Regions from separate parts of the Cupriavidus sp. C3SS-1 genome, predicted to be linked through region 1. Evidence: predicted binding sites of a transcription regulator. Region 1 holds the regulator's gene; each other region holds the start of a gene.

Region 1 (5,720 bases):
GACCAAGGGCACCATGGTGCTGAAGTCGGATGCGGCCGAGATCCGCACCGACCCCCAGGGCTACCAGTACGCGGTGGCCACGGCCAAGGGCGGCAAGCAGGCCTATATCCGCCAGAAGCGTGAAGGCGTGGACGAGTACATGGACGGCTGGGGCGACCGCATCGAATACGACGGCAAGCAGGAACTGTCCAAGCTGATCGGCCACGCGCGCATGGCGCGGCTGCAGGGCGCCAAGCTGGTCGACGAGATCCGCGGCGCGGTCCTGACCTATGACAGCCGCAACGAGTTCTACACCGCCGCCGGCGGCGGCGACAACACGTCGGCCGGCAATCCGTCGGGACGCGTGCGCGCCGTGCTCTCGCCGCGCCAGGAGGCCAGCGGTGCGGCCGCCAGCCCGCCCCTCGACTTGAAGTCGGCACCCGCGCCGTCCAGCAAGCCCTGAATCACGCGCCCGAACGCATCACCGCCACCATGACCGATACCGCAATGCTCGCCCCCACGCCCGCTTCCGCCGCTCCCGACGCCCGTGCCGACAGCAGCACGATGGTCGTGCGCCACCTGAAGAAGCGCTACGGGTCTCGCACGGTGGTGAAGGACGTGTCGCTCGAGGTGAAGAGCGGCGAGGTGGTGGGCCTGCTCGGCCCCAATGGCGCGGGCAAGACCACGTCGTTCTACATGATCGTGGGCCTCGTCGCGCTGGACGAGGGCGATATCGTGCTCGACGGCCAGCACATAAGCGGCCTGGCCATCCACGAGCGCGCGCGCATGGGCCTGTCCTACCTGCCGCAGGAAGCGTCGGTGTTCCGCAAGCTCAATGTGGAAGAGAACATCCGCGCGGTGCTGGAGCTGCAGCTGGTCAACGGCAAGCCGCTGCCGAAGGCCGAGATCGACAGCCGCCTCGATACGCTGCTGGACGACCTGCAGATCGCCCACCTGCGCAACAACCCCGCGCTGTCGCTGTCGGGCGGCGAGCGCCGCCGCGTGGAAATCGCCCGCGCGCTGGCGTCCTCGCCGCGCTTCATCCTGCTTGATGAACCGTTCGCCGGCGTGGATCCGATCGCCGTCGGCGAAATCCAGCGCATCGTCAGCTTCCTGAAGGCACGCAACATCGGCGTGCTGATCACCGACCACAACGTGCGCGAGACGCTTGGCATCTGCGACCACGCGTACATCATCAGCGAAGGCACCGTACTCGCATCGGGCCAGCCCGACGAAATCATCGCCAACGAGTCGGTGCGCCGCGTCTACCTGGGCGAGAACTTCCGCATGTGAAGCCGGGGGCGGCAGGTGGGCTTGGCAGAGACGATCAGGCAGCATCAGCGATAGCAATTTCCGTTCCAACATCGGTTGGATGCGCATAGAATAGGTCGCATGAAACCGTCGCTACAGCTCCGTCTCTCCCAACATCTGGCACTCACGCCGCAACTGCAGCAGTCGATCCGGCTGCTGCAACTTTCTACGCTTGAGCTGCAGCAGGAAGTCGAGCAGGCCTTGACGGAAAACCCGCTGCTGGAGCGCGAAAACGACTGGATCGACAGCCCGCTGCGCGTGGCGGCCGATGGCTCGGTCAACCTGCAGAGCGCACCCGCGCCCGCACCGGCCGAACCGCAGGGCAACAGCGACGCGAACCCCAGCAGCCCGGGCAGCGAGGATGAGAGCTATAGCGACAGCGGTAGCGAGGATTACGGCAGCGACTGGAGCCTGGACGATTTCGCGCGGCGCCCGCAGGGCGAGGACGACGAGAAGACGCCCATGCAGCTGCGCGACGCCGAACCCACCTTGCGCGAACACCTGATGGAGCAGCTCGCGCCGCTGAAGATCTCGACTCGCGACAAGGGCCTGGCGATCTTCCTGATCGAATCGCTCGACGACGATGGCTACCTGAGCGCGTCGCTCGACGAGATCTGCTCTGAGTTGCCCGAGGAACTCGAATTCGAGGTCGACGAACTGCAGGCGATCCTCACGCTGCTGCAAAGCTTCGACCCGCCCGGCGTGGGCGCGCGCAATGCGGCCGAATGCCTGAGCCTGCAGCTGCGCCGGCTGCAGCATCCGCAGCGCGAACTGGCGCTCTCGATCGTCAACCATCACCTCGAACTGCTTGCCGTACGCGATTACACGCGCCTGAAAAAAGCACTGCAGGTGGATGAAGCGGCGCTCAAGGCCGCGCATGAACTGATCCGCTCGCTCGCGCCCTACCCAGGCCACGCATACAGCCGCCCCGAAGCGGACTTCGTGGTGCCTGACGTATTCGTGCGCAAAAGCGGCGGCGGCTGGATCGCGCAGCTCAATCCGGATGTGATGCCGCGCCTGCGCATCAACGACATGTACGCGCAGATCCTGCGCGGCGCCAAGGGTGAATCCGGTGCCGCGGGGCTGCAGCAAAAGCTGCAGGAAGCGCGCTGGCTGATCAAGAATATCCAGCAAAGGTTCGACACGATCCTGCGAGTTTCGCAGGCGATTGTCGAGCGTCAGAAGAACTTCTTCACGCACGGGGAAATCGCGATGCGCCCCTTGGTTTTGCGGGAGATTGCCGATACACTGGGATTACACGAGTCAACCATATCCCGGGTGACGACCAATAAATACATGGCAACGCCGATGGGTACTTTCGAACTGAAGTACTTTTTTGGCAGCCACGTTTCCACCGAAACCGGTGGGGCGGCTTCTTCAACGGCGATCCGCGCCTTGATCAAGCAACTTATAGGAGCCGAAGACCCGAGGAGTCCTCTTTCCGACAGCCGAATTGCCGAATTGCTGGGTGAACAAGGCTTCGTTGTCGCGCGCCGTACCGTCGCCAAGTATCGCGAAGCCCTGAAGATCCCTGCTGTCAATCTCCGCAAGACTTTGTAGCCGAGTTGCACCGCCTGCCTGGTGCAGCTCTTTCAGAAGGAGAAGCGCTATGAACTTCAAGATCAGTGGACACCACCTGGACATCACGCCTCCGCTGCGTGAGTACGTGGAAACGAAGCTGGAGCGTATCGTCAGGCATTTCGATCAAGTCATTGGCGTCAGCGTGCTACTCTCAGTCGACAATCACAAGGAAAAGGACAGGCGTCAGTACGCGGAAATCAATTTGCACCTTCGGGGCAAGGACATTTTTGTGGAAGCCCATCACGAAGACCTGTATGCGGCCATCGACGCACTCGTCGACAAGCTGGACCGCCAGGTGATTCGCTACAAGGATCGCGTGCAAGGCCACGACCGTGAAGCGGTCAAGTACCAGATGGCCGAGGCTCAACTACAGCAGCAATAATCAAGCCTGCCAGTCGCAAGGCTGGGCACTGAAAACAGGACTGATAAAGCAAGCCGCGCCATGTAGCGCGGCTTTTTTGCATCTGTAGCCCTGGCCTTGCGCGTGTCCTGGACACAAGTGTTCGCAACTGGCGCAGCACGGTGTATGCTCTCCAAGACATAGCGCGTAGCGACTCCGGCGCGAGCACCGTACCCAGGTGTGGCGGCGCCAGCACGGACCAGGCCATACAGGGCGCTGCATTGCACAAGAACAGGGGAGACGCTGCTCTATAATGGCCGAACGCTTGGTAAGCCATGGCGTGGCCGCAACCCGGCCCCACTTCGTTTCCGGGCTGAGCAGTCCGATCTGCCTGCTAACTGAAATCCTCGCATCGCCCATGAATCGTTTGGCCAAACTGCTGCCACCCGGCAACATCAATCTCGACGTCAGCGTCACCAGCAAGAAGCGTGTATTCGAGCAAGCCGGGCTCCTATTCGAGAACAACCATGGCGTGGCGCGGGCGACCGTGACCGACAACCTGTTCGCGCGCGAGTCCCTGGGTTCGACCGGTCTGGGCGCGGGCGTGGCCATTCCGCACGGGCGCATCAAGGGGCTGAAGCAACCGCTGGCTGCCTTCATGCGGCTGGCCGAGCCGATCCCGTTCGAATCGCCGGATGGCAAGCCCGTCTCGCTGCTGATCTTCCTGCTGGTGCCGGAACAGGCTACGCAGCAGCATCTCGAGATTCTTTCCGAAATCGCCCAATTGCTGTCGGATCGCGACATGCGCGAAGGCCTGGCAACCCTGGCCACGCCGGACGCGGTCCATGAACTTCTGACGCAGTGGCATCCCTGACCCCTCCCCTGGGCTGGCAACAGACCGGACAATCGTAAAGTCCGGCACAGTCCCCCCCGCCCCGAAAGTCATCACGCATGGAACTCACCGGCGTCACCTCCCAGTCGATCTTCGACGACAACGCAGCCGACATCAAACTCTCGTGGGTGGCTGGCCTGGAGGGTGCGGATCGCGCCTTCGACGTGGAGTTTGCCCGCGAGGCCACCTCGGCCGCGGACCTGGTCGGCCACCTGAACCTGATCCACCCGAACCGGATCCAGGTGCTCGGCAAGCCCGAAATCACCTATTACCAGCGCCTCGACGACGAGACCCGCAAGCGCCAGATGGGCGAGCTGATCCTGCTCGAGCCGCCGTTCCTGGTCGTGGCCGACGGCATGGAGCCGCCGCCGGACCTGGAACTGCGCTGCACGCGCTCGTCCACGCCGCTGTTCACCACGCCGGTTTCCTCGGCGGCGGTCATCGACCACCTGCGGCTGTACCTGTCGCGAATCTCCGCGCCGCGCGTGACCATGCACGGCGTGTTCCTCGACATCCTCGGCATGGGCGTGCTGGTCATGGGCGAGTCTGGCCTGGGCAAGAGCGAACTCGGCCTGGAGCTGATCTCGCGCGGCCACGGCCTGGTGGCCGACGACGCGGTGGATTTCGTGCGCCTGGGACCGGATTTCATTGAAGGCCGCTGTCCGCCGCTGCTGCAGAACCTGCTCGAAGTACGTGGCCTGGGCCTGCTCGACATCAAGACCATCTTCGGCGAGACCGCCGTGCGGCGGAAGATGAAGATGAAGCTGGTGGTCCAGTTGGTGCGCCGCAATGATGGCGAGTTCGAACGGCTGCCGCTCGATTCACAGTACCTCGACGTACTGGGCTTGCCGATCCATATGGTCAAGATCCAGGTGGCGGCCGGCCGAAACCTCGCCGTGCTGGTCGAGGCCGCCGTGCGCAACACCATCCTGCGCCTGCGCGGCATCGATACGCTGCGCGATTTCATGGATCGCCAGCGCGCCGCGATGCAGGCCGATGCGGTCTCGCGCGGGCAAGGCCGCCTGCTCTGAGCGGGCATCGCGACACGTTTTCAATTGCTTACATCGGCGTTGACAAATAAGTCAACGCGGTGGGGATATCTTCCGTTTTGTGCTGTAATGGGCATCGAGCCCAGTCCGGAGCCGCAGCGTTCACTGTGAGGGTGGCGAAAAGCGGCCATGAAGTTTTCCACAGCCAGGAGAGCAAGCATGAAGAAACTGATCGCGATGTGTGTGTTGGTAACGCCGCTGCTGGCCACCGGCGCAATGGCACAGCCCGCCACCCAAACCACGCCTGCAGCGCCCGCCATGCCGGCCGCGCCGGGCCCCGGAGACAAGGCCGTACCGGCATCCGCCGCCAAGGCGCCCACCGCGCAGCAGCAGAAGATGAAGGACTGCAACGATCAGGCCGCCGGCAAGAAAGGCGACGATCGCAAGGCCTTCATGAAGCAGTGCCTCTCGGCCAAGGGCGTGCAGCCGACCAAGACCCAGCAGGAAAAGATGTCGGCCTGCAGCAAGGAAGGCAAGGGCAAGAAGGGCGACGAATACAAGTCCTTCATGAAGGAATGCCTGTCGAAGTAATCGGCTGCCGATCCGGACAAAATGGCGAACCGCGCGG
Region 2 (5,720 bases), on a different replicon from region 1:
CGGCATGCTGCTCGATGGCATGATGAACGGGAACATGCTCGCGCCCGCCGTGCCGATCACGCCTGTCATGCTCAGGCTCGTCGCAACGAACGCGGCAAGCGTGCGCCCCAGCCGCTGAAGCCAGACTCCGGCCAGCGCGCCCGCCACGGCCAGCACCGGCAGCATCCACAGCGCGGGCACGCGTGCGTAGTTGGCCAGCCAGGCACCGGCCTCGCGTACCACCGCCTTGGCAGTCGGGTCCGCGACGGCGGCCGATTCGATCGCCGAGGCGATTCGGTATCCGTCCAGCTTGCCGACCCACAGTCCCGCGGCAACGAAGGCCACGCACATGGCCAGCGCTGCCCAAGCGGTGGCGCGGACCGCGCGCTGCTGCAGCGCCCCCTGCGTCCGGTGGGCAAGATACGCGGCGCCATGCATGGTGACCATGGCGCTGCTGACCACGCCGGCAAGCAGGGCAAAGGGATTGAGCAGCGCCCAGAAGCTGCCCGTGTAAGTGGACACCATGTAGGCGTCGAAATGGAATGGCACGCCCTGCAGCAGATTCCCGAACGCCACGCCGAAGATCAGCGGCGGCACGGCCCCTCCGATGAACAGGCCCCAGTCCCAGGTGCGGCGCCAGCGCGGGTCGTGGATCTTGCTCCGGTAGTCGAAGCCGACCGGGCGGAAGAACAAGGCCCAGAGCACGGCGAGCATGGCCCAGTAGAAGCCGCTGAACGCAGTGGCATAGACCAGCGGCCAGGCCGCGAAGATGGCTCCTCCACCAGTGATGAACCAAACCTGGTTGCCGTCCCAGTGCGGGCCGACCGTGTTGATGACGACGCGTCGCTCTTCGTCGCTGCGGCCGATGAAGGGCAACAACGTGCCGACGCCCATGTCGTGCCCGTCCATGATGGCAAAGCCGACAAGCAGGACCCCCACCAGAAGCCACCAGACCAGCTTCAGGGTCGTGTAGTCAAACATGCGAATCTCCTTATGCGTGCGCGTGGGCGTGGGCGTGGACCGGCTCGTTCTGGTAGCGCCCGGTACCGAGACTGCCGGGCCCCTGCCGCGCGAACTTGACCATCAGGTAGACCTCGACGATCAGCAGGACGGTGTAGAAGCCGACGAATCCGGCCAGCGACCCATACAGACTGGTGACGCTCAACGTGGAAACGCTGAGGTGCGTGGGCAGGACGCCGTAGATGGTCCACGGCTGGCGGCCGTACTCGGCGACGAACCAGCCCAGCTCGCAGGCCAGCCATGGCGCGGGCAGCATCCAGATTGCCCAGCGCAGCAGCCACAGGCGCGAGCGGAACCGTCCCTTCAGCGTGGTCCAGAACGACAGGGCGAACAGTGCCAGCATCGCGAAACCCAGGCCCACCATGGCACGGAACGCCCAGAACATCGGTGTGACGCGAGGAATGGTGTCGCGCACGGCGCGATCGATCATGGCCGGCGTAGCCTGGCGCACATCGCTCGTATAGCGTTTGAGCAGGAGACCGAAGCCAAGGTCGGCCTGGTGCTGCTTGAGCGTCGCCAGCGCGTGCGCATCGTCACGGTGGCTGCGCAGCGTCTCGAGCGCGGTGACCGCCTGGACGCCATTGAGGATCCGCTCGCGGTTGCGCATCTGGATCTCGTGGATGCCTGGAATCTCCCGGGAGACCGACCGGGTGCCGATCAGGCCCATGACCCAGGGGATCTGCACCGCCCAGTCGTTGCGCTGCGCGCTCTCGTTGATGCCGGCCACGAGGTTGAACGCTGCCGGCGCGGGCTCCGTCTCCCACATTGCCTCGATCGCCGCCATCTTGGTCTGCTGCGCCTCGCCGACCGTGTAGCCGCTTTCGTCGCCGAGCACGATGACCGAGCAGACACTGGCGAGCCCGAAGGCCGCCGCCACGCGGAAGCTGCGCTTGGCGAACTCCACGTCGCGCCCGCGCAGCAGGTACCAGGCCGACACCGACAGCACGAACATCGCTCCGGTGACATAGCCGGCCGAGACCGTGTGCACGAACTTGGCCTGCGCATCGGGATTGAAGACGATGGCCCAGAAGTCGGTCATCTCCATGCGCATCGTCTGCCAGTTGAACTCGGCGCCCACCGGGTTCTGCATCCACCCATTGGCGATCAGGATCCACAGCGCCGACAAGTTGGTGCCAAGCGCCATCAGGGCGGTCACGACCAGGTGCTGCACGCGCGAAAGGCGCTCCCAGCCGAAGAAGAACAGGCCGATGAACGTGGATTCGAGAAAGAATGCCATCAGTCCTTCGATGGCCAGCGGCGCGCCGAAGATGTCGCCCACGTAGTGCGAGTAGTACGCCCAGTTCGTGCCGAACTGGAATTCGAGCGTGATGCCGGTAGTCACGCCCAGCGCGAAGTTGATGCCGAACAGCTTGCCCCAGAAGCGGGTCATGTCCTTCCAGACCACGTTACCCGTCATGACATAGACCGTCTCCATGATGACCAGCAGCCAGACCATGCCGAGGGTGAGCGGGACAAATAGGAAGTGATAGAGAGCGGTGGCGGCGAACTGCAGCCGGGAAAGGTCCACCAGTTGTTCCGGGATCACGGACGGGCTCCTTGCAGGCGAGGGATGCTGGACACCGTGGGTGCGGCGCGCAGGTGCGCGGAGGCAGAGGCGGCGTCGACCGGTACGCGCTGTCCGGCGATGAAGGCCAGCCAGAGCCCCAGCAGCAGCAGTAGCTTGATGGCCAGGACCCAGCCCAGGTGACGCAGCAGGTTTTGATCGGAAGCGTTCATGACGACACATAAACAAGTTCCGTGCCACGCCGACGCGTTGACAAAAAGGGCAAGCAAAACAAAGAGTTGCCCCGCGCAGCGGACGCAGGTGCCCGGCTGCCTCGACTGTCAGGCAGATGTCACCGCTGCCAGCGGCGGCAGTGAATGGCAGTGATCTGGCAGGAAAACGACGGTGCGACCGGCTCGGGCGGATCAGCCGATGCCCAGTTCCCGTAGCCGGCGGTAGAGCGTGCGCTCGCTCATGCCAAGGGTGCGGGCAAGTTCACGCCGTGTGCCCCGGAACTGGCGGACCTGCTTGCGCAGCGCCTCGTCGTCGGTCTCCCGGGCGTCTGCCATGCGGCGATGCGCGGCCGGCGCCATGCCCGCTTCCCCCAGTCCTGGCGGGAGATCCTTGGCACGGATGACGCCGTCATCGGCGTACAGGCGAGCGCGATCGAGCACGTTGCGCAGCTCGCGGATATTTCCCGGCCAGTGGTACGCGCGCATCCGTGCCAGCGCGTCCGCGCTCAGGTGGAGTTGGTCCCTGGGCCCGCCCCCGCGCTGCAGGATCGACTCGGCTAGCAGCGGAATGTCGTCGGGCCGCTCGCGCAGCGCCGGCAGATGGATGGGGAACGCGGCAATCCGGAAATACAGGTCCTGCCGGAACAGCCCCTGGCTGACCATCTGCTCCAGCGGCTTGTGCGTGGCCGCGACCAGCCGGAAGTCTGCCCGCCGCGTTTCCACGCTCCCCACGCGGCGGTAGGTGCCGGACTCGATCAGCCGCAGCAGCTTGACTTGCATCGACAGTGGCACATCGCCCATTTCGTCAAGGAACAGCGTGCCGCCATCGGCGGTTTCGACCAGGCCCGGCTTGCGCGTGATCGCCCCCGTGAATGCGCCCTTCTCGTAACCGAAGAGCTCGCTCTCGAACAGGGACTCGGTAAGGCCGGAGCAGTCCACCACGACGAACGGCCCGCTGGCGCGGCTGCTGGCCTCGTGCACCGCACGCGCGAACATTTCCTTGCCGGTGCCGGATTCGCCGAGCAGGAGGACCGGCAGCGAAGAAGGCGCTACGCGCTGCACGGCCTCCAGCGCGGTGTTGAACGCCTCCGAGCGGCCGACCAGCCCCTCCGCGCTCGGACGGGCCGATGCACTGCGCACCGTGCTCAGGCGCTCGACATAGGCAACGACCTGCTGGTCCTCGTCAAGGATCGGGCGCAGTTCGACGTTCACATGTTCCGGACCGCGCGGCGTGTGGTGGATGTGCAGAACGCGGTCCGGACCCCGCGTCTCGAACGCCTTGCGCATCGGGCAATGTTCCCCGGCCTGGTCGCACGGTACGTCATAGCCATGCGAAATCCGGTAGCAGTGCTGACCGAGGTAGGGGCGCTCGACGGCACCGTACTGTCGGCGGTAGGCAGTGTTGGCGGCCAGGATGCGGTAGTCCGTATCGAGGACGATCATCGGCTGGCTTTCCTGCTCCAGGTAGGACAGGAGAGCCTGGAGAGTGGCTTGGCGATCCATGAGGGGCGTGGGGAGGGGCTTGCGTGGGGCGGCTTCGGGGGACGCGCCATTCTGTCAAATCCTGCCATCACTGCCAAGTGGCAGCGCCACACTTCACCCGGCGGCAGGCGAAATTGCCCGTTGCGCGAATAAATCATTTAAAAATCAATAACTTAAAAAAACAAACCAGCCTTGGCACGAGTCTTGAGTAGTTAGCAGCAATTCTCTCCTGACATCGGATAGACCACTCATGACACCGACCAAGCCAAGCCCATCGCACATGGAGATCGAAGCCTTCTACGATCCCGATACCTCGACGCTCAGCTACCTCGTACTGGACCGCGCAAGCCTGCAATGCGCGTTGATCGATACCGTGCTCGACTACGATCCGAAATCCGGCTGCACGCGCACCACCAGCGCGGACCGCCTGGTCGAGCGCGTGCAGTCGCTTGGCGCGACCGTGCAGTGGATCCTGGAGACCCATGTGCATGCGGACCACCTGTCGGCCGCGCCCTACCTCAAGCGCAGGCTCGGCGGCCAGACCGCCATCGGCAGCCATATCACCACCGTGCAGCAGGTATTCGGCAAGTTGTTCAACAGTGGCGCCGACTTCGCGCGCGACGGGCATCAGTTCGACCGTCTGCTGCAGGATGGCGACAGCTTCCGCATCGGGGGACTGCAGGCGCGCGCCATGCACACCCCGGGGCATACGCCGGCCTGCATGACCTATGTGGTCAGCGACGGCAACGATACCGCCGCGTTCGTTGGCGACACCCTGTTCATGCCGGATTACGGCACCGCCCGTTGCGACTTCCCAGGCGGCGACGCGCGCACCCTCTACCGCTCCATCAACAAGGTGCTGAGCCTGCCACAGGACACCCGCCTGTACATGTGCCACGACTACCAGCCGGGCGGCCGGGAGCTGCAATACATGACCACGGTCGCGGACGAGCGCGAGCGCAACATCCATGTGCGCAACGGCATCAGCGAAGAGGAATTCGTCGCCATGCGCCAGGCGCGCGACGCCACGCTGTCGATGCCGACGCTGATCCTGCCTTCGGTCCAGGTGAACATGCGTGCGGGTGAACTGCCGCCGCCCGAGGACAACGGCATGCGCTATCTGAAGATTCCCCTCAACTCGCTCTGAGCCACCCGCCCCCAAGGAAGAGACAGACCATGCAACCCCGCGCCCTCACCAACGATCTTTCAGTCAGCCAGCAGATTGTTCCCGACGATGTGCACACCTTGGCCGCCATCGGCTTTCGCTCGCTGATCTGCAACCGCCCGGATGGCGAAGGCCCCGACCAGCCGGGCTTCCAGGAAATCGAGCGCAAGGCTTCCGCGCTCGGCCTGCAGGTGCATTACCTGCCGGTGGAATCGGGCAAAGTCAGCGACGAACAGGCGCAGGCGTTCGGCCAGTTGCTGGACAGCCTGCCGAAGCCCGTACTGGCCTATTGCCGCACCGGCACGCGCTCGGCCACGCTGTGGGCGCTGTCGCAGTC
Region 3 (5,720 bases), on a different replicon from region 1:
GTTCACGCGCGGCAGCCCGTAGGACAGCGTGGAATCCATATGGAAATGCGCATCGACAAACGGCGGCGTCACGAGTTGCCCCGCGGCATCGACCTCGGTGGCGGCCTGCGCGGCGAGCGCCGCTTCCACCGCGACAATGCGGCCGTTGTCGACGCCGATATCGATGTCATGGCGCCCGTCAGGCAGCGTGCAGTGGCGCAGGATCAGTTCCAGCATGGTCGCTCCAGGATCGGATGGTTCGTAGTTCAGGGTTCGGGCTCGGCGCGACGATGCGGAGCAGGCAGGGCACCTACGGCGTGGGCACGCCCCGGACAAGCGGCGCAGCCACGGGCCCCAGCCCGCAACCGCGCAAGAGCAGCGTCACCAGATGCTCGGTGGCCAGTTCGAAATCGCGCCGGCCCAGTTGGCTCACGCCCAGCACGGCGCAAATCTGCGATTCGAAATCGGCGTAGGTCTGGGTCGCCGCCCAGATGGTGAAGAACAGGTGCTGCGGATCCACGCTGGCCATCTGCCCATTGGCGATCCACTGGCGGATGACCGCGGCCTTGTGCGCCACCAGTTCGCGCAGCGCATGGCGCAACACTTCGCCGATCTCCGGCGCGCCGTGCAGCAATTCATTGGCGAACACGCGCGATGCATCGGGATGGCTGGCGGACAGCCGCATCTTCGCGCGGATGTACGCTTCCAGCGCCACCTGCGGCGGCAGTTCGGCGCGGATGGCCTCGGTCTCGGACAGCCACAATTGCAGCGTGTGCGCCAGTACCGCGCGATACAGCGCCTGCTTGGTGCGGAAGTAGTAGTGCAGGTTGGATTTGGGCACGCCGGCGCGCACGGCGATCTCCGCCATGGTGGCCCCCGCGAATCCGGCACGTGCGAACACGTGCTCGGCCGCGCGCAGGATCATGGCCTCGTTCTCCTGCCGGATGCGCCCGCCGCTTGCTTCGCGCGCGAGCGGCAGGCGCCGCGCCGTGGCCGTCGCGGGCCCGTCCATCACCGCGTGCCGTAGAGGCGGTCCCCGGCGTCGCCAAGGCCGGGCACGATATAGCCGTGCTCGTTCAGCTCCTCGTCGATGGCCGCCGTGACGATGGCAACGTCCGGATGCGCGGCCTGCAGCGCGTTCAGCCCCGGGCGCGACGCAATCAGGCAGACGTACTTGAGCATGGTCACGCCGCTCTCCTTGAGCCGGTTCAGCGCCGCGATGGCCGAATTGCCCGTGGCCAGCATCGGATCCACCACGATCACGATCCGCTCCTGGATATCCTCGGGCATCTTGAAGTAGTACTCGACGGGCTCCAGCGTTTCCGGGTCGCGGTACAGGCCGATATGGCCCACGCGCGCGGCGGGCAGCAGTTCGAGCATGCCGTCCAGGAAACCATTGCCCGCCCGCAGGATCGACACCAGGCAAAGCTTCTTGCCCGCCAGCACCGGCGACCGCGTGGGGCCAATCGGTGTCTTGATGGCGATGGTCTCCATCGGCAGGTCGCGCGTCGCCTCATAGGTCAGGAGCTGGCTGATCTCGCGCACGAGCCGGCGGAAGTTATCCGTCGTGGTCTCCTCGCTGCGCGCCAGCGTGACCTTGTGCTGGACCAGCGGGTGGTCCACTACCAGTACGGGGGCGGTGACGGCGGGGGCGTTGGCGGCTTCGGCCGGCGCCACGGGGACGGCAGACACGTCGTTCATGATGACGCTCCTATGCAATCGGGCTGGCGGGGAATCGCGGGTGAATCAGGGATTGCACCGCCGGGCGGCATCGGCCGGCGGGCAAGCGCTACGGCGTAATCACGGCGCTCAGAACACGGTGCCGTCGCTGTAGATCGCGAAGGGCGGCGGCCCGCCGGGCCTGCGCTTGGCGGCAATGCGCCGTCCCGCGGCCCAGGTGCCGCCTTCGAGCACGCGCGCCAGCGGGAACGCCGCCTCGGTCAACCCGAGCGCCTGGCGTACGCCATCGGCCACGAGATCCAGCCCCGTCACGGTGAGCGCACGCCATTCGACGATGACCGGCTCCTGCACCTCGTGCGCCACGGCCGCGAATCCCGGGTCGCGCGGCACCATCAGCTCGAAGTCGAACAGCAGGCCGCCGTTGCGGTACTCGGGCAGCCCGGTCAGGGATGCCAGCCCCGTGACAATCAGGCCGGCGTCCTCGAGCGGCTCCAGCAGCGAATACGTCAGCCACTGGGTCAGCTTGTGGAACGGCACCAGCCCGCCGGGGGCGGCCGGATGCCGCCAGGTATCGCCGAGCGAGACCCCCTCCAGCACCACCCGCCCCGGCCAGACCGGACCGAGCGCCACCAGCAGCGTCCTCAGGATGAAGCTCGCCTCGATACGGTCATCGACCGCATTGGCCTTCAGGTAGTCGAACAGGTTGCCCAGGCGCGCCGGCGAGCCGAACACGGCTGGCGTGGCCTGCATGACTTCACCCAGGCGGCGCAGCAGCCCGGCGCGCCCTTCCAGGCCCACCAGCGGATTGTGCTGTGCAACCTGGAAGGCCGTGGCGATGGTCGAGGCGTCGATGCGCATCAGCCGCTCGGCATCGGCGCGCAGCGGATCGCCCGGCTCGGCCGAAAAGCCGCCGCGCGCGAACAGGTCGAAGCTGGCCACGCCGAGCCCTTCCGAGCGGGTCAGGATCAGGTCGCTGGCCGGATCGCGGTAGCGCCAGTCGGGGCCGGCACCGGCATCCAGCAGCACGCTGGGAATGACCAGGTCGATGCCGATCCGGGCGCGGTCCTCGCGGTGCTCGGGGCCGCTCAGCGCGGCGCGCTCGCACAGGATCTGCCAGCGGTCGAGCCGCTCGCCGGAGCCGCCGCTTTCGAAGTGGCGCCAGCGGCTGTGGTACGGCACGCGCAGGTCCGGATAGCGCTGGCGGATGGTGCTGGCGACATAGTCCGCGATCGCATGGACCCGGTCGGGATGCCAGGTGAACAGTTCGGACTGGCCGGCCGCCACGTGCTCGGTGACGGCCGCGCAATGCGTGCGGACCGCCTCGGCACAAAGCAGCGCTGCAGCCGGATGCCCCGCCGGCACCGGACTGTACCAGCCGCTGCCGTGGCCGTCGGTCGATCCGCCCGGCCGGTCCGCTTCGGGATACGTGCTCATTCGTTCAACCCCCTGCCCTTTGCCAGGGCGAGTTCGTTGGCGTCAGGCGGCGTGTAGTGCGTGAAATAGCCGGCCGCCACCTTGGCGTCGATTTCCACGCGCGCGTCCGCCGGGATCAGTGCTTCGGGTATGGCCACCTGCTCGACCACTTCAATACCCTGGGCCACCAGCGCACCGTGCTTCATGTTGCTCATCGACGCCCAGCGGTCGATGCGCCGGATACCGAGCCAGTGGAAGACATCCGGCATCAGTTCCTGGAAGCGCATGTCCTGCACACCGGCCACGCACTCGGTGCGCGCGAAGTAGGTCTCGGCGCGGTCGCCGCCGACCTGGCGCTTGCGGGCGTTATAGACCAGGAACTTGGTCACCTCGCCCAGCGCGCGTCCTTCCTTCCGGTTATAGACCACCAAGCCTACGCCCCCTTGCTGGGCCATGTCGATGCAAACCTCAATGCCATGCGCGAGGTAGGGGCGGCAGGTGCAGATGTCGGAGCCGAACACGTCCGAGCCGTTGCACTCGTCATGCACGCGGCAGGCCACGTGGGTGTCGGGCTTGCCGAGCTTGGCGATATCGCCGAAGAAATAGAGCGTCATGCCGCCGATCGGCGGCAGGAATACCTTCAGGTCGGGCCGCGTCACCAGCTCGGGGAACATGCCGCTGGTCTGCTCGAACAGGCTGCGCCGCAGCACGGTTTCCTTGATATCGAAACGGCGCGCGAGCCCGGGCAGGTACCAGACCGGATCCACTGCCGCCTTGGTGACCTTCACGTCGCCGTTGGCGTGGAGGATGTCGCCATCAGGCCTGAGCCGCCCCGCCGCAATCGCCGAGGCCAGCTCCGGCATGTTGATGTGCGCGCGCGTCACGGCGATGGTCGGGCGGATGTCCACGCCCGCGGCGATACGGTCGGCAAAGACACTGGAAACGAGATGGCCCCATGGGTCGAGCGAGACAATCTTGTCCGCATCCGCCCACTGCGGGTGCGGGCCGATTGCCTCGGCCGGCGCGGTATCGGTCAGGTCCGGCCGGTGGTCGCGCTGAAGGCGGCCCGAAGCCACGGCCAGCGCCCGGTAGATGGCATAGGCGCCCGAATGCGTGCCAATCACATTGCGCCGCTCGGGGTCCGTCAGGCTCGCAATCACCGGGCCGCGTTCCGCTGCCGTTGGCGCTCCCCAGTGAATCGGCTCGGCCGGTTTGTCGCGGCGCGCGTGCGAAGTCAGGACGATATGGTCGGACATGACAGCCCTCGATTCCATGATGGAATCCTGACCAAACGGTCAGGTTTACGCTTCCATACTAGGCAATCTCCATGCCATCCCCAATGCCCGTTGCCGTCCCTTGCGTGGGCCGTCGCACGCGGGCAACGGTCGCGCGCCGCACCATGAACGGGCAAGCGGTATCGCCGCGCGCGGCGCGCACGCACCACGAAAAAGCGGCACGTGCCGGGATGGCTACGTGCCGCTGATGTCCGTTGCGGTCCGCGCGGGAGTGCGGCGGTCCGGCCCCAGGGTCAGGTGGTCGATTCCTTCGGCGCGCCACGGCGGCCGCCCGGCACGAGCGCACGCAGCGCGGCGAACGGACTGGCACTTTCTACATAGCGGTAAAACAAGGTTCCGGCAACATTGCTCGCCAGCCAGGCGAACAGCATGCCCAGCGCGTTGAGCACCGGGTTCCCCGGCGCCAGGCGGGAAACCACCGCGTTCACAATCAGGCAGACCGGGAAATGCACAAGGAACACCGAATAGGAGATCCGGCCAAAGAAGCCCACCACCGCCGCGCGCGGCCAGCTTTCAAGCCAGCCGCCGCGCCTGGCCACCGCCAGCAGCAATGCCGTGGCCAGCGCCACCGCGATCCGCAGCCGGAAATCGACGATCAGTGCCGCGAGCCCAAGCGCCCCCAGCAACAGGAGCGGAATGGCCGACCGTTCGGCATTGGAGGCCCAGTACGCCAGCGTGCCCATGCCGTAGGCACCGAAGAAATACACCGCCCAGATATCCCACCCGGCATCGCGGTTGAACCAGAACAACGAGGCCACCGCCAGAGCCGACACCACGACCACGCCCGCCTGGGCACCCTGGCCCGACACGCTGCGCGCCAGCCACAGCGCCGTCACCAGCAGCGCGAACAGCTGCAGGTCGATCGCCACGTACCAGACGCCCGCCGACAAGGCATCGACATCCAGCACGTTATGGAGCAGCAGCACATGGGCAAGGAACTGCATCAGGTGCGGCGGCGCGGGGATCGAGTCATGGACCATCCACGTCCGCGCAATGGCAGCCCCCGCAATGCTGACCAGGATCGCCGCCGCATACGGCGTGACCAGCTTCTGGTAGCGGCGCCAGACCGCGGTCAACGGATGCTGCCGGATCACCAGCCTGCCCTGTGGCGCAAGGCTGCGTGCCGCCAGGAAACCGCTCACCACCAGGAAGACCTGCACCGCGATGCGGGCGTATTGCGACAGCCAGTCAAGGACATCCGGCGCCAGCGAATAGGCCGAATCGGACATGGGGCCGTAGAACGCCAGGTGATGGAGCACGATCAGTTGCGAGCTGACGGCCTTGAGGGCGTCAATGCACGCGAGGCGCGAAGGACGGGGGCTCATTGATTGTTATAAGAACGTTACAAATGCG
Region 4 (5,720 bases), 1.2 Mb from region 1:
GGATCTTCCCAGCCGTCCCAGTCATGGATCACGATGCCTTCGAACTTGTCGTGCGGGAATACGGCATCCATGGGCTGATAGGTGGTTTCCCAGCCGAGGTCGCGCGTGAGGATCGCGTACTTCTCCTTGAGCGACAGCTTGGGGCTGGTAGCCTGCCGCGCGGCGGTGGCGATTGCAGTGGCGGTGGTCATATCCTTGTCTCCAGTGTTCTTGCTGTTCAACTTTCGGCTCAGTGCCACGCCAGTACGAACTGGTCTTCGCTTTCGTCGATATTGCCGGCCAGCGAAATCAGGCCGAGCTGCAGTTCCTGCACGTCCCACGCGCGGCCGATGCGCTCTTCCACGCTGGCGCGGTTGATTTCCAGGCGCCCGGGCGCGTCGATCTTGACCATGGCCGGATAGCGGTTGATGGTGGCGTGCGGGTTGTCGGCCTCGATTGCGTCGATCACGGGACGCATCTCTTCGTTGGCCTGCAGGGCGATGAATACGATCTGTGCGGTCATGGCGTTCGTCCTTGATGTCATGCAACAGCGTCGGTGACGCGGAGCAGCCCCAGCCCCGCCAGGCGCTTGTCCAGCGTGGCAACCGCTTCACCAAGCACCGCATCGGCTTCGCCGGCGAACAGGCGGCGTACCAGCGGGGCCAGCGCGTGCTGGAAGCGGTCGAGCCATGCAAAGGCAAAGCCTGCGATCACGCCGGCATTCGCGGGAGATTCCTGCGCGGCTGCCTTCACCGTTGCATCGACCCAGCGCGTGGTCTCGGCATACCAGGCGGTCATGAAGTCGGTGACCAGCGAGAACGCGGGGCTTTCGGCGGACAGGCGCGCATCCAGGCGCTGGTAGACCAGCGGGTAAAGCAGCCCGTCCATCACGAGGTTCTGCGCCACGTGCAGTTCGAACCAGTCGTTACGCACGATCAGGTCTTCGATCGCATGGCGCAATGGCTGCCAGGCCAGGTCTTCCATCCATGCCGTCTTGGCGGCTTCGACCGCGGCCTTGTCGCCGACCAGCAGGCCGATGCGGGTCAGGTACTGCGCAATGCCCAGGCGATCCATGGTGTGGAACATGGCGGCTTCGGTGATGGCCGAGCCGTAGCCATAGGCCGTGATCGCGGCGTTGTTCATGTTCGCCGCCCACTCGACATGGCGCAGCGGCACCACGCCGAGCGTCAGCAGTTCGCGCAGGGGCGCCGGCAGCGATGCCAGCAGGCCGCGCTTCTCGACGAAGTCCAGGTTCTTCTCCATCGCGTCCTGCTGGCGCGCACGGGCGTTGACGTACGTGCCGTAGTAGAACTGGCGCGGGTCCTTCAGCGCGTACCAGTCCTGCATGACCACCTGCGTGCGGCGCACGTCGTAGAGTTCGTATTGCGGCTGCCACAGCGGGCGGTAATGGAAGCTGGTCTCCGGCTGCAGGTCGTACATCGCCTCCTGGTAACGCGTGGCCGGCTTGTCGGCGCCCAGGCGCCGTTGCAGGTTGGCGAAGGTCTGGCGGATCGGACTGACGCTGTCGGTACGGATATCGATTTGCATGGTGGGTTGCTCCTGTCTCCCTTGTGGTGTTCGGATCGGCCGCGGCGTCAGGCCACGGTTTCGCTCCATTTGTCGCGCTCGAATTCCAGTGCGCGGCCCAGCAGGTGCGACACCGTGATGGCGCACTGCGTGGCGCAGAACGCGGAGAACTGTTCGGGGCGCATGACCAGCTCCACGTAGAGCGCCGGGTCGCCGAGCGAGAACTCGAACTCGACCCAGTGTTCATCGCGCGCGGTCACCCGGACATAGGGCTGGGCACGTCCGCGGGCCGGGACGTTGGCATGGAAAAACGGTGTGGTCATGTCTCGCTCCTGCTGCGATGCACATCGGTGGGTGTGCATGGTTCCGGGTGTGGAGACATATAGCGAAGGCCGTGCCACCGGCTGCCAGGCCGCATGGCACAAGGGACTGCGGGAAATTCCAAGGCGTTGCCACGGCGCACCCGCTTGATGATTTGATGAGGGGATCAAGCCTGTTTTCATCAAATGATCAAATCCACGGATATTGCGACGCACCATGCTGTCCACGGGGAATCCCCGCGCTTGCCTGGCTTGCGAAACCGCGTGTTAGGCTACGGAAAAACCGAGGCCAAGGACGTTCCTCTCCGGATCGATTCGCGCCCGCAGGCATTCTGGAGATGGAGATGACCGCGCCCCCCAAGCAGCCGCCATTCGACCTGGCTTCGCTGCTGACGATCGACCCCAAGGCCGCACAGATCCGGCTCGGCGATTCCCGCATGGTGCTGATGCACACCGAGGCCCTGAGCTACCTGCGCAAGGAGATCCTCGATACGCTGGGCCTGGAACGCGGCAAGGGTCTGCTGATCCGCATGGGCTACGCGCAGGGCATGCGGGACGCCGAGATGGTCAAGCGCGAACGCAAGGAGGAACTCGAGACCTCGCCCAACGACGCGTTCCTGCTTGGCCCGCAACTGCACATGCTGGAAGGCGTGACGCGGGTCGATCCGGTCCGGCTGGAGATCGATCGCGACACCGGCCACTTCTATGGGGAATTCCTTTGGCAGGACTCCTGGGAAGGCGAAGCGCCCTACAACGAGGAACTGAGCCGCGAGGAAGGCGGCTGCTGGGTGCAGCTCGGCTATGCGTCGGGCTACAGCAGCACCTTCATGGACCGGCTGGTCATCTACAAGGAAACCGAGTGCCAGCGCCGCCTCGATGCGCTGTGCCGCATCGTCGGCAAGCCAGCCGAGGCCTGGGACGACCCCGACTACCTGAAGTACTTCGAGCCCGACTCGGTCATCAGCGACCTGCTCACGCTGCAGCAGGAAGTCAGCACGCTGCGCGAGACCCTGTGCGGCGCCAACCAGGGCAACCTGATCGGCCAGTCCCCGGCGTTCCGCGAAGCCTTCGGCCTGCTGTCGGCGGCGGCGGACAGCCATATCACCGTGCTGCTGACTGGCGAGACCGGCGCCGGCAAGGAGATGTTCGCGCGCTGGCTGCACGACCACGGCCCGCGCGCCGAGCAGCCGTTCATTGCCGTGAATTGCGCGGCGATCCCGCACGAGCTGATCGAATCCGAGCTGTTCGGCGTCGAGAAAGGCGCCTACACGGGCGCACAGCAGTCACGCCCCGGCCGCTTCGAGCGCGCGCACGGCGGCACGCTGTTCCTCGACGAGATCGGCGACCTGCCGCTGTCGGCACAGGTCAAGCTGCTGCGTGTGTTGCAGAACGCGGAAGTCGAGCGGCTTGGCGGGGTCGAGACGCGCAAGATCGATGTGCGGCTGATTGCGGCCACCAACGTCAACCTGGCACAGGCGATCCGCCAGGGGCAGTTCCGCGCGGACCTGTTCTACCGGATCAGCACCTACCCGGTCGCCATCCCGGCCCTGCGCGAACGGCGCGAGGATATCCCGGAACTTGCGCAGGCGTTCATCCAGCGCTTCAACGCGCGCTACCAGAAGCAGGTGCGCGGGCTGAGCCAGCGCGCCCGCGATGCGCTGATGCAGTACCAGTGGCCCGGCAATATCCGTGAACTCGAGAACATGATCGAGCGAGGCGTGCTGCTCGCGCCCGCGGCGGGGCTGATCGACATTTCCCACCTGTTCGCCAGCCAGCAGCAGGCCACCGAAGCGCCCGAGGACGCCGATGCCCTGCTGCAAAAGCTGCTGGACCAGCAGGTGTCGCTGCCGCAGATCGAGGGGCGGCTGATGCAGCTCGCCATCGACACGACGCGCGGCAACCTGTCATCGGCGGCGCGCATGCTGGGGATCACGCGGCCGCAGCTCGCGTATCGGCTGAAGAAGTGAACGGCCGGCCTACTGGTAATCGAACGTGAAGGTCGCCGCGCTGGCCAACGTCCCTGCGGTTATCGGGAGGCCGTTGTTCAGGCCGATGTACCGCACGGCATAGTTGTACGAAGCAGGAATATTCGCCTGGATACTACCCAGCGGATTGCGCACCTGCAGCGGCACGGGCTGATAGCTGCCGCCGCTTACGATCTGGAAGCCGGCGCCTGTAGCCGCTCCCGGCGCTCCGGCATTCGATGGGCCAAGGACCCCGGAGGCGGCAGCCTGCACAGGCGTGCCGGCCGCACCGTCGAATGTGACGCCGACATTGGCTACCGCGTCACAGGTGACGCCGATGGTGAACGGTGTAGTGCCTGCCGTTGCACCGGAGGGACGCAAATCGGAAGCCCGCACCGCTGGCAGCGTGACAGTCGAAGGATAGGTCACGCTGCAGGTGATCGGGCGCGAGACGACGTTGCCGCTGAAGCCGATGTAGTTGACGTCGCGGCCGCCCAGGGCACCGGCGGTCGATCCTCCGTAGACGCCAAAGCCGAAGCGGGTCTGCGTGGCGTCCAGCGTGCCACCACTGACCGGTCCTGTCTTGACGAACTCGATCGAGACCGAGATGGCGTACGTCATGTCGGCATTCAGGTTGCCGAGCCCCTCGCCCCGGGTGTCGCAGCGGACCCCCGCGGCATTGCTGATGGCCTGCCCTGCCGCGTTGCGCAGGCGAATGCCAATCCCGGCAACCCCGGTCGAGTAGACGCCGCTCGGGCCCTCGGTGCCGGACCCGTAGTAGCAGGCCACGATTTGCGCGCCTGGAATGACGTATGGCGCGACGTTGGTACAGGTCCCTGTGAAGGTGTAGTTGCGCACCGTGCCCGGAATGGTGCTGCCGACCGGAAGCGTGGTCACTACCGCCATATCGCCCACGGCCTGCAGATATGGCATCGCGGGCGTCGCCGTGCAGTCGGCACGGGCCATCTGCGCGCCAAGCAGCAAGAGCGAAAACAGCATGCCATGCAGTGCCGCCTTCGGGCGTGCCCGGTTATCGGACCAGTTCATTTTGGTGCTCCTTGCTTATGCGTCGCGATGCATCCGCGCTCTCGATCGTGGACGTGCCATCGCCGCACATGCTCTGGGCAAATGGCAACCCCGCGCGCGGGGACGGGTCCTGCGCCGGCAGCGAATAGGCGAACGAACAGGTATCGGCGTTCTGCGCCCCCCACTTCGCTGTAAGCACCCCCGCACCGCGCCGGAGGCCCCGCGCGACCAGTCGTCCGTCCTGGCCGACGGTTCCCGCAAGGTGCCCGTCGATATCGAACACCTCGGCACCAAATGGCAGCGGCTTGCCGTCGGCAGTGCGCACGCGCAGGATCACAACCTCGCCACCGCTGCCGGTATCGAAACGCACGCGCACCACGGCGCCGGAGGTCGGCGCCACCTGCTGCATGGTGGACCGCAGCTCCACGTTGAGCGGCAGGTCCTTCGGATCGATCTCGATCTGGTTGCGCGAGAACGGCATCAGGTTCGGCACCGCGGCACGGCCCCATGGGCCGACCCGCACGCCAGTGGCATTCGCGACGCGTGCGCCGGCGGCGTTGTCGGCCTCGATGATGGCAACCGTGTCGCCCAGCGTCGGCATGAAGGTCACGCCACCGGCATAGGCCACGATACCGCCCGAGATGCCGGCGCCGAGCTGGCTGTAGCTGTTGCTGCGGCCCGCATTGGCGGTCAGCGTCGCCACGGGCGAGACATAGCCGACATTGGCTGCAACACTGTTGGCGACCGCGCTGTCGCCGCCACTGCTGTGACTGGCGTTCAGGCCATAGGTCAGGGTATTGTCGGTCCCGAGCGTGCCGGTCAGCGATTCCTGCACGCCCGTGACGCCGGACGAGTCCCTTTGCAGGCTCGTCATGGAGTACGGTGCCTGCGGCGCCTTGCCGAG

Evidence for each region. Region 1 encodes sigma-54, which starts transcription at its own class of promoters, with help from an activator protein. Its sites were predicted from a motif close to TGGCANGNAANCTGCTTT; they were not measured.
Region 2: cydP (cytochrome oxidase putative small subunit CydP) is a predicted target of sigma-54. The motif match lies at 2,746-2,763, and genes of this name have one in related genera.
Region 3: ACIGJC_RS23360 (GTP cyclohydrolase II) is a predicted target of sigma-54. The motif match lies at 4,388-4,405, and genes of this name have one in related genera.
Region 4: ACIGJC_RS07585 (phenol hydroxylase subunit) is a predicted target of sigma-54. The motif match lies at 1,889-1,906, and genes of this name have one in related genera.

Annotation. Positions count from the first base shown of each region.
Region 1 is NZ_CP172699.1:393,920-399,639, reverse strand. It holds gene lptA (lipopolysaccharide transport periplasmic protein LptA) at 1-442, shown strand, start outside; gene lptB (LPS export ABC transporter ATP-binding protein) at 472-1,272, shown strand; gene ACIGJC_RS01895 (RNA polymerase factor sigma-54) at 1,372-2,850, shown strand; gene hpf (ribosome hibernation-promoting factor, HPF/YfiA family) at 2,900-3,253, shown strand; gene ACIGJC_RS01885 (PTS sugar transporter subunit IIA) at 3,630-4,085, shown strand; gene hprK (HPr(Ser) kinase/phosphatase) at 4,163-5,134, shown strand; gene ACIGJC_RS01875 (PsiF family protein) at 5,312-5,683, shown strand.
Region 2 is NZ_CP172701.1:59,202-64,921, forward strand. It holds gene cydB (cytochrome d ubiquinol oxidase subunit II) at 1-960, opposite strand, end outside; gene ACIGJC_RS28795 (cytochrome ubiquinol oxidase subunit I) at 971-2,545, opposite strand; gene cydP (cytochrome oxidase putative small subunit CydP) at 2,542-2,736, opposite strand; gene fisR (sigma 54-dependent transcription regulator FisR) at 2,929-4,239, opposite strand; gene ACIGJC_RS28810 (MBL fold metallo-hydrolase) at 4,469-5,365, shown strand; gene ACIGJC_RS28815 (bifunctional protein tyrosine phosphatase family protein/NAD(P)/FAD-dependent oxidoreductase) at 5,395-5,720, shown strand, end outside.
Region 3 is NZ_CP172700.1:1,576,364-1,582,083, forward strand. It holds gene ACIGJC_RS23340 (amidohydrolase family protein) at 1-216, opposite strand, end outside; gene ACIGJC_RS23345 (TetR family transcriptional regulator C-terminal domain-containing protein) at 290-991, opposite strand; gene upp (uracil phosphoribosyltransferase) at 991-1,680, opposite strand; gene ACIGJC_RS23355 (URC4/urg3 family protein) at 1,789-3,093, opposite strand; gene ACIGJC_RS23360 (GTP cyclohydrolase II) at 3,090-4,328, opposite strand; gene ACIGJC_RS23365 (acyltransferase family protein) at 4,601-5,692, opposite strand.
Region 4 is NZ_CP172699.1:1,640,206-1,645,925, forward strand. It holds gene ACIGJC_RS07570 (aromatic/alkene/methane monooxygenase hydroxylase/oxygenase subunit alpha) at 1-191, opposite strand, end outside; gene ACIGJC_RS07575 (MmoB/DmpM family protein) at 230-502, opposite strand; gene ACIGJC_RS07580 (aromatic/alkene monooxygenase hydroxylase subunit beta) at 520-1,527, opposite strand; gene ACIGJC_RS07585 (phenol hydroxylase subunit) at 1,575-1,829, opposite strand; gene ACIGJC_RS07590 (sigma 54-interacting transcriptional regulator) at 2,171-3,793, shown strand; gene ACIGJC_RS07595 (fimbrial protein) at 3,803-4,837, opposite strand; gene ACIGJC_RS07600 (fimbria/pilus outer membrane usher protein) at 4,821-5,720, opposite strand, start outside.